DNA from 3 places in the Comamonas testosteroni genome. Region 3 is predicted to be linked to each of the others. Evidence: riboswitches for the same ligand, from Rfam matches in the RefSeq annotation. Region 3 holds a riboswitch; each other region holds the start of a gene.
The links. Region 3 has a riboswitch for cobalamin ahead of F0P97_RS10790 (TonB-dependent receptor). Riboswitches for the same ligand answer to the same signal wherever they lie in the genome.
Positions count from the first base shown of each region.

Region 1: another riboswitch for cobalamin. It lies ahead of F0P97_RS11600 (CbtB domain-containing protein); the one in region 3 lies ahead of F0P97_RS10790 (TonB-dependent receptor).
Region 2: another riboswitch for cobalamin. It lies ahead of F0P97_RS11615 (TonB-dependent receptor plug domain-containing protein); the one in region 3 lies ahead of F0P97_RS10790 (TonB-dependent receptor).

Region 1 is NZ_CP043568.1:2,538,323-2,541,595, forward strand. Features, by position in the region: gene F0P97_RS11590 (hypothetical protein) at 1-393, opposite strand, end outside; gene F0P97_RS11595 (CbtA family protein) at 782-1,576, opposite strand; gene F0P97_RS11600 (CbtB domain-containing protein) at 1,592-1,807, opposite strand; cobalamin riboswitch at 1,870-2,021, opposite strand; gene F0P97_RS11605 (histidine phosphatase family protein) at 2,058-2,630, shown strand; gene F0P97_RS11610 (TonB-dependent receptor) at 2,680-3,273, opposite strand, start outside.
Region 2 is NZ_CP043568.1:2,542,958-2,546,230, reverse strand. Features, by position in the region: gene F0P97_RS11615 (TonB-dependent receptor plug domain-containing protein) at 1-1,542, opposite strand, end outside; cobalamin riboswitch at 1,758-1,948, opposite strand; cobalamin riboswitch at 2,636-2,826, shown strand; gene F0P97_RS11610 (TonB-dependent receptor) at 3,064-3,273, shown strand, end outside.
Region 3 is NZ_CP043568.1:2,365,533-2,368,805, reverse strand. Features, by position in the region: gene F0P97_RS10800 (FecCD family ABC transporter permease) at 1-761, shown strand, start outside; gene F0P97_RS10795 (ABC transporter ATP-binding protein) at 758-1,555, shown strand; cobalamin riboswitch at 1,605-1,863, shown strand; gene F0P97_RS10790 (TonB-dependent receptor) at 2,115-3,273, shown strand, end outside.

The DNA.
Region 1 (3,273 bases), 170 kb from region 3:
CCCTTCATAGCCTTCGCCGCTGAAGCCGGTTGCGTTGGCTGACATCCGGCGCCTGGGCAGATCAATGAAGCCTCGCTCTTGTAAGTGACGAATCGCTGCAAGGCGAGCGGCAATGAGGGTGCAGTCATCCTTGAGGGCCCCCTTGGGGTGGCGGAAATGTGCCGTGGGTTTTTTGCTCAGAGGTTGGCCTGCTAACACTGGCGTTAGTGATAGATCGCAGGCAGGACATTTGCATCTAGCGTTTCCGTCGATGACTTCGGCATCGTGGATGTAACGTGGCTCGCCAGTGCGCGAATCATGTGCCCATTTCAGGGGTACGGAGTCAGTGTTGAGAGAGGCGCGCACTGACGCTGCGTGGGAGTTCACCTGCCAGATACTCGAATCTTGCGTCATTGGGATCTCCTAGTTGTGGGAAATTGATCCTTGCCTCACTTGTTGATGCTGGCCGTACGGCTCGCGGCGAATGCGCAGAAGGAAGCTCGGGATGTGTGTTCGCCACCGATGCTACAGATATTGACTGCTCTGCATTTAATCCTGATTGTCCCCCCGCCACCCGGGATTTGCCGCTCGCACTGACGGATTAAACCAATCGCGTCGCAATGTCTAATATCGACACCAGCAGTCATTGACCAAGCCAAGTTTGATGAGACTTTCAGCCTTGATCAGGCTCTCACGGCGACGCGCCGGACGACTGCTTCAGCCGGTATATGACCGTTGCAGAACGACCCATTGCAGACTTTTGATTCGCAGCGAGAAGCGCCTTTCTATACTTGGTGCTTTTTCACTTTGAATGAAACGCGTCATTCGCTCGTGAAGGATTTAGCTCCAATTTTTTCTCTGCGAGCCACCCGAACGTCAGCCCCAAACTCGCCCAGATCAATGCTTGCAAGCCCAGTGCTGCAACTCTGAAATCCCACAGCAAGGAGGCGGGGAAATCAACGGGAACCTCATTGATGGTTGGCAGTATCTGAAGACAGGTCGTAGTCAACACCAAGAAGAGGCAAGCGCGCAAAATCACAGCCTCCCATGAACCAAACCGTTGCGGCAATTTGCGCCCCGCATAAAGCGCTATGACCAACGCAGCCACACAAATGGCAATGGAGCCGAAAAACAATGCTGTGCGCAATTCGATCGTTCCACCTTGCCCAACCGAAGGTGGATTGGGTGGATATTTGATATAGGGGATCAACGCAATGCAGGTGAAGCCCAGCACGGCGAGGCTGGCAGATAGTGCCCTAGCGGAAAGTCGGCTCCAGCGGCCGTAAGCCATGGAGAAAACGATTGCAAATATCCCGCCTAGAGCCGATGTGAAAACGACGATGGCAACAAACAGACCAATGCCTGATTGCGTGTCTCTGCTCACCAGTTCTTCAGGCAAATAAGGGCGATGACTGTGCTCTTGCGTCTGTGCAGGACTATGGTGCGAAGAGGCATGGTCTTCATGACTAGCACCGGATGCCTCCAGCGCAATTGCTTGTTCAATCGATGACTCACCTACCAATTTTGCAAACGAGAAAGCCAACAGGCCCGCGACCAAGCCCGCGATCATGCCGCGCAGCAGTAGTTGTCTAATCATAGGAGCCCTCGGCTGTCAGTGGCAGGGGAAGCCTAGCAAGTGGCGGCCATCGTGCACAAATTCGTGCACGTACATACTGTTGAAGACGGCCAGCGCACCTTCTTCAATGCCGACAAAGTAAATGGCCAGCATGAAAAAAAGGCCCGCAAAAATGATCCAGGGCAACTGGTCACGGATAGGAAAAGAAATCGGTTGGACAACCGATGGCAGGGCAGAAACAGATGGCTGCATAAGAACTCCAGGAATACGCGTCCTAGGTAAGTCAGCGCAGGCTTGCAGCATTGCACTGACCCAGTGGGGTAGTTTCTCTTGGCAAAGGTCTGACTCGATGAAAGCAAAGCCCAAGAGCTTTCATTCACGTTACAGTGGCGCGACCGTGCTGGGTTTACACCAGCTTCTTTGACAAGAAAGTTCGCAAGATTCTACCGCCGCCTCATCCAAAGTATCGAAGATTCGCTGAGTTCAGTAGGAGCGCAAAAGCATGAGAACGATGCTCACACTGTTATGTGCACAGGTGCCTCCTGCATTGCGTGCAGGACACTTTCCTGATGACGATGGGCTCGATACGACTCAGCTTGCTGATGCTTCACTGAACTTATCTGGCCCGGAGCGGCATTCCGCGCGTGTCATTTGCAGTTCGTCTCGGGCCGCACAGCAAACAGCTCAAGCAATGGGCATCAATGACTATCAACTGGAGCCTGCCTTGAAGGAGGTGGACTATGGCCTCTGGTCTGGCGTCAGCCTCAAAGATATCGAACCTCAGTTGCTGGGGACTTGGCTGCGGGATCCATCCATGAGTCCTCCGAATGGGGAGTCGCTGGATATGGTGTGCCGCAGAACAAGAAGCTGGTTTGAAGCATCTCAACACCAGCAGGGCATGTCGTTGGTGTTCACACATGCCAATGTCATTAAGGCCCTGGTGTTGAGTGTGCTGGGTGCACCGATGACTGCAATGTTCCACCTGGATATCGCACCACTGAGTCTGACCAGACTCACCTGCCATCAAGGAAGATGGCAGGTTCAGTGCCTAGGCGTTCCTCTGAAGCATCAATAGTCGCAGGCCTGAGCAGATTTTGGATGAGCAGGCCCACTGCTCTTGCTTATCAGAAGGTAGTGCGGAACGTCACTCGCACGGCCCGAGGCTCACCTGGATGGACGATACGACCATCAACTGCGGTGGCCTCATTGGGCAAACGTGATCCGTAATAGTATTGAATGTCGTCAAACTTCTTGTTGAAGAGGTTGAACACATCCAGCGTCAGGCTCGCATCACGTCCCAGAATATCTTTCAAGCTGCGAGTCAGGCGCCAGTTGACCGTTGATACTGGTTTGGAGCGCACGGTGTTGTCTTCCACCAGCGCACTGCTACCCAGGTAGCGCCACTGAAGGCTGGTGGTCCATGGGCCCAAGTCACGCCAGGTTGCGGCGACAGAGGACACCACATCCACCGCGTTGGGGATGCGGTCGCCGTTGGTGAAACGTGCCTTGGACAGAGCCAGGTCGGCATCCAGCAAAAAATGCTTCCCAGGCGTCCAGCGGTTATTGATTTCCACACCGTGACGCCGGCTGGCAAGGCTGGCTTCAGTGGTTCCGGCATCACCAACATAGATCAGCTCTGACTTGGAGCGGAGATGCCAGTACGAAATCGATGTTTGCAGGTCGGTAATGGCCTCCGTGCGTGCACCGATTTCCCAGCC
Region 2 (3,273 bases), 180 kb from region 3:
GCCCAACTCAACCATGCGACCACTTTCTGGCTTGAGGTTGGTGTTGCCATACGTCGGGTTGTAGAGCTGCGACAAAGTCGGGGCTGCATAGCTGGTCGCATAGTTGCCAAAGATGGTCACATTGCCAACTTGCTGATTGATCCCCACGCTCCCTGTTGTCTTGCTCCCCCAGACGTCGTACTTGTCATGACGAACCCCTGCGGCAAGAATAGGACCGGAAACGCCAACTTGGTATTCCCCGTTGGCATAGAGCGACTTGCGCTTATTCTTGCCCTGCAAGCTGCCATAAGCCCCCCACTGTGATGCGCTCGCATCGTAGAGCTCTGCGCCGCCAAGGACCTTGAATCCTTGACCCGCATACTTGAGGCTGTAGTTCAGCTGCTTGCTCTGATCCTTGTAGTTGGCAGTGCCGACAAAACCGCTGTCGTAGAACGGAACCAGCTCTCCCTGATTGAAGTAATTTTTATAGTCCAGAGAGAAATGATTCCAGGGGGCGGTGACATATCCCAGCAACCCGTCGTTGGGATCCGCGTTGGTACGACGTGTCTGCGTCCAACCAAGCTCCAAGCGTTGGCTGAGTTGCTCTGTGAGACGTTGCTCAAGATAGGCGCTAGCTGTGTCTGTGCGGCGATCGTTGTAGGCGTTGGGATCCGGAAGCTGCATGCCCCAATAGGCCGGGGCGCCGTTAGGACCCGTTGTGACCTCTTTCAGTTGGGCATAGTTAAAGCGATTCTTGTTATGTGTGAGGGCGATGCCGGCATCGATGGACTTTCCACGAAAATCAGCAGACGCTTGAAGTGTGGTGTCACGAGTACCTTCGTACTTCAGCAGACCATCGCTGTCAGTGTGAGACGCATATAAAGAGGTGCTCAGCTTGCCATCGGCAACATCAAAGGCCTGTTGAAACGAGGCTTTGGCCTTTTTCCAACCGAGAGAACCAGCTTCAACAGAGATACTGCGCTTGGGCTCGAGCGAACCACGCTTCGTCGTAATCGAGATGACTCCAGCAGTTGCGTTCGAGCCGTACAGAACCGTCTGTGGTCCTCGCAGAATTTCAATGCGAGAGATGGACGAAGGATCATATTGGCTCAGTAGGTTGGCCACATCTCCCGTGCTGGGCAGATTCATGGAAACCCCGTCGACCACAACCAACACGTTGGCAGAGCCAAAGCCTCTCATCTTGATGTAGTTGTACTGACCTGGGCCTCCGACTTGTTTGAACTCCAGCCCAGGCACACTTCGAAGAACTTCGGTGAGATCAGTGTACGAGCCGCGCTCGATCTGCTCCTGCTCGATGATGGTTGCAGCTTGCGTCAGCGTGAAAACATCTTTATCCAGCTTGGATGCTTCCACCAGCGTTTCCGCCAACTGGGTTCCGGCGGCATCTGAGCCGGAATCTCTCAAACTGGGCCGTTGCTGAGAGGATGGCGCAGCTTGTCCCGTGGCCTGTTCAGTTCCAGGAGAGCTTTGCGCAAACGCGAACGACGAGAGAAGAGGTGGAAGCAGTCCGAGCGCCGCAGCGCTCATCAATCTGGTTTTCATTGAGGTAGCAAGTCATAAGGCTTGCCGCCACCAGACAAACAGACAGCGGAACGCAGCCCATCGCATCGATGAGCTGTGTCGTCGAAGTATGAGCTTGTCAGGTGCGATGGGACCGTGAATGCGGAACTATCATGATGCGGCAAACATAAACAAAAAGAGTTTGTTTACGCTACTGCATCGGTAGACCCGTCCACTCAGAGCCCTCGCTCAATGGCACAGTAACGACTCGCATTGGCAGGTCTCCTGGCTCACACCGTCTTTGGCGCTGTGTGCCCCTTCCCGCCGAAATTGGCAGTGGTTATGGCAGCAGCTCGGTGCTCACAGTTGCGAGGACAGCCACGTATTTGCAACGTGTTCCCGTTTTCATTCCCTTAGAAAAGGGAAGCTCAATGCTGAAGCGGGATTCTACATGGCTTAAAAATTTTGTCTCCTCGCTCATTTAGACGATGTGGTGCAGCGCTCCCTCTAGGCAGGCTGAATCTCCCCCACTCCTGTAGACACTTCCGTGACTCAAGCCCCGGCGCGCTCAAAATCGTCGGGCCTGACTCCACCCAGATGACTGTGGCGGCGTGACCGGTTGCAGAACACCTCGATGTAATCAAACACATCGGCCAACGGATGAGACCCAGCGATAAATGGATTACACCTATCTATCTGAGCTCATCGCAACGGGCAAACGTGCGTTCACAGTTGACCTCATCAAGGCCCAATCGTTCACAGCGATGATGAGTACGATGTCGCCATTTGACATGCGTACTGATGGCTGATTCCTAATCGATGGCACTTTTGTCCGGAATGCTAGATCTAGCACAACCATCTCTGTCGAGCAGCGCTGTAACAGCTCCAGCCCTTCTGCTGTCATCCGTACGGAGCGGCTTTCGCAGTCCACGGGTAGGTACTGAGGGGGTCTACGTATTCCGGTTGAATTAACCGCCTGTGCTGGTTACGGCTGACAAGTCTGCGGGTCTTGACCGACTGAGTTCGGCCAGAAGCGGAATTCCAATACATCTTTCTGAGTGTCCGCTTCCAAGAGAATGTGTTTATTAACGTTGCGAGCGGATTCGTGACCGAGGCAGTAAACTCATGCCATCGTTACAATCTGCCAAGCTCTGCGCTCCCATCTCGGGATGAAAAAGGGAACACGTTGAAACTACGTGGCTGTCCTCGCAACTGTAAGCACTGAGTCCTTCACGAAAGCCACTGCTTTGTTCTCAAGGCGGGAAGGTGTGAATGGCGCCAAACACGGTGCGAGCCAGGAGACCTGCCAGTGCGATTCGTTACTGTGCCATCGAGCGAGGGCTCTAGGTGGACGGATAGCTCCGTTCAGTAGCGTAAACCAAGCGTTTTTCGTTTTGATGTTTATGTTTGCTGCCCCGGAGCCTCGTCCACATCTGGATCGAGTTGCCCTTTTCTTGCACAAAGACGATTGCGATAGCCCTGCATCTCACCAATGCTGGCCAGCAAGGCGGCGCTGCGCATAAAAAGTATTCTGGTTGCGGCAAGCTACTGACGTGCCACTCCATGAAATCAAAAATCGTTCACGCCAGCGCTCTGAGTCTGCTCCCCGCCCTGGTCCCCTTCAACGTGCTTGCCCAGTCAAAAACGACAGGGCTCCCTACATCAATACACATTGCTCAGGCAGAAAATGGCAGCCGCAGCAACGAGCCTGTTGCTGATACAGCCCCGGAAGCCGCAACACTTGGGGAGGTCTCCGTCACCAGCCGTCACTAT
Region 3 (3,273 bases):
TGGCCGACCCCTATCTGCTGGGCGTTTCATCCGGTGCGTCGGTCGGGGCCGTGAGCGTGCTGGCCTTCGGCGCACTGGCATTTGCCGGCGAGCTGGCCTTGCCACTGGGAGCTTTCAGCGGTGCGCTGCTGGCCTGTGTGGCCGTGTACTTACTGGCCCATGCCAATGGAAGACTGCAGGCATCGCGACTCATTCTGGGTGGCGTGGCCATTGCCTACTGCCTGGGCGGCGTTACCAGCCTGATTGTGCTGACGGCCGATCAGCGCGAGCTGGCCAATTCCGTGCTGACCTGGACCCTGGGCAGCCTGGCAGGAACCCGCTGGCAGGAGCTGGGCCTGCCGGCCGCCCTGCTGGCGGCTGGCGTGGTCCTGCTGCTGGCACAGGCCCGCTCGCTCAATGCGCTGCTGGCAGGCGAAGAGACCGCCGCCACGCTCGGGGTGGACACCACCCGCACCAGGCGCTGGCTATTTGTCCTGGTCTCGATGGTAACGGGCGTGCTGGTGGCGCTGACAGGTCCGATCGGCTTTGTCGGCCTCATCGTGCCCCATGTCGCCCGCATGCTGGTCGGCTCCGAGCACCGGCGCGTGCTGCCTGTGGCAGCGCTCACAGGCGCCATCTTCCTGATCTGGGTCGATGTGTTCTCGCGCATCAGCTTCGCCCCCGCCGAAGTACCCGTGGGTGTCATCACCTCGCTGCTGGGCGGCCCATTCTTTGTCTGGATGCTGTGCCGCAAGAGCGTGCGGGAAAAGGACAATCCGTGAGTTCCGCACCCAGCTCTTCCTGCCTGCTGGAGGCCAGCCGCCTGCATTGGCAGACGGCGGCCGCCTCCATTGTCAAGGACATCAGCCTGCATATCCGGCATGGCGAACTGGTCGGCTTGCTCGGCCCCAACGGCAGCGGCAAGTCCACACTGCTGCGCATGATCTACCGCATGCTCAGGCCTGCGAGCGGTACGGTCTGCATAGACGGACAGGACGTCTGGCAGCGCAGCGCTCGCGACAATGCCCGCTCCATGGCGGTGCTGACCCAGGAAAACGCCAGCGAGTTCGATCTGCGCGTCTGCGATGTGGTGCTCATGGGTCGCACGCCGCACCAGAGATCTTTCGCCCGGGACAGCGAGCAAGACTTTCGCATCGTCGCCCAGTCCCTGGCCCAGGTCCAGGCCCAGTCGCTGGCACAGCGCATGTTCTCCACCCTGTCAGGTGGCGAGAAGCAGCGCGTGCTCATGGCCAGGGCATTGGCCCAGCAGACCAGGCTGCTGGTGCTGGACGAGCCCACCAATCACCTGGACGTACGCCACCAGTTCGAGCTGATGAACCTGATCCGCAGCCTGGGCCTGACCACGCTGGCCGCGCTGCACGAGCTGCCACTGGCTGCCCACTACTGCGACCGCCTGTACCTGCTCAAGGCAGGTGAACTGGTGGCACAGGGCACGCCGGCCCAGGTGCTGACCGAGCAGACCATTGCCGAAGTCTATGGAGTACGTGCCCAGGTACGCATCGCCGAGCGCAGCGGCAAACCGCTGATCGAGTTCATGCCGGACGAGTTGCTCTAAATCCCTCTGCGTTTCGCCCAGGGGCTGATAAACTCTCGCGGCGCCTTGATGGCGCTTCGTTTCGGAAGGTGCTCGCTTGAAGCGAGTGAAACGGGAACAAGGTCTGATCGCAAGCTCAGGAAGCCTTGGCTGCCCCCGCAACGGTAAACAGGTCAACACACTCATGCGAGCGCATCGGCGCTTGCAGCCACTGGACATGATCCGGCCCCTCGCCTCGCGACGGTCTGCATCTTCCGGGAAGGCGAGTCGTGAGTTCAGCAATGAATTGCCTGTGAGCCCGGAGACCGGCCTGCCGATGACTCAACTCCGCCCCTCTGGGCGGTCTTTACGAAAACTGTCTGCGGGGTGCGGATAGCGGCCAGAAAGTGGATTGCGTCATGCCTGAAAAAGGCGGACCTGTCTGCGGCACAGCTATCCCTTCAGGCAGTTTCGGCCTCGTGATATGTGCTCTCATCCACAAACCTCTGCTGCTCTTCATTCCGCCCTCAACTCCAAGCCTCAGCTGCGCCATCTAGGCAGCACCGCACTCAAGCTGCTTTTGCTCTGTCCCGCCGTCGGCATGGCCCAGCAGTCCCTGCCCGAAGTCACAGTGCGGGAAAACCGTCTGCCCTCGCATGAGCTGCAGACCAGCCAGCCGGCAACCACGGCGTCCCATGTGGATGTACCCGTGCTGGACCTTCCTGCCAGTGTCAGCGGCGTGTCTTCGCTGCAGATCGACGAGCGTGCTGACTACCGGGTCTCCGACGCCGTCACCCGCACCGTAGGCCTGAGCGCATCGGGCGCCCCTGGCAATGGCGGGCTGTCTTTTTCAAGTCGCGGCTTCAGTGGAGTGAACTCCATCGGCATTGCCGAGGACGGCATCATGCTGGGCGTGGCCTCGGGCACCGTCAACTATCCGGGCGACAGCTGGGGCTATGAGCGCATCGAAGTGCTGCGCGGCCCCGCATCGCTGATGTATGGCAGCGGCACCACAGGTGCCACCATGAACGCCATCCGCAAGCAGCCCAGCCGCGAGCGCTCCACCGAAGTGCTGCTGGGAGCAGGCAGCCACGGCAGGGCCTACGCCGGCATCGGCGCCAGTGGCGCACTGGGCGAGACCCTGAGCTACCGGCTCGATGCCTATGGCGACCGCACCGACGGCGAGCGCGAGCTGGGCAAGGCCAGCAGCGGCAAGCTGATGAGCGCACTGCGCTGGACGCCGCGCAGCGATCTGACCGTGGACCTGAGCGCCGACATCAGCCAGCAAAAGCCCGAGCGCTATTTCGGCACACCCGTGGTCGACGGGCAGATCGTCAGGGAGTTGCGCAAAAAGAATTACAACGTGCTCGATGCCATCGATCAGTTCAAGGACCAGCGTTTTCGCGCCAAGGCCCAATGGCGTGCCAGTGACACGCTGACAGTGCGCAACGAGCTCTATCACTTCAGGTCCGATCGCCACTGGAAGAATATCGAGGCTTACGACTACCAGCCGGCCACTGGCCAGGTGGGGCGATCCGACTATCTGGAAATCGGCCACGATGTGCAGCAGACGGGCAATCGCATGGGGCTAGACCTCAAGGCCGCCAGCCACCAGATCGCCATGGGCTGGGACATCTCCAACGCCCAGTTCACCAGCAGCAGCAACTCGCCCTACACCGGTCAGTCCACGGTTTCGGCCTTCGAGCCGCAGCATGGCTACTGGGACAGCCCCGACGCCTATCTGCCGCGCATGAACTCCA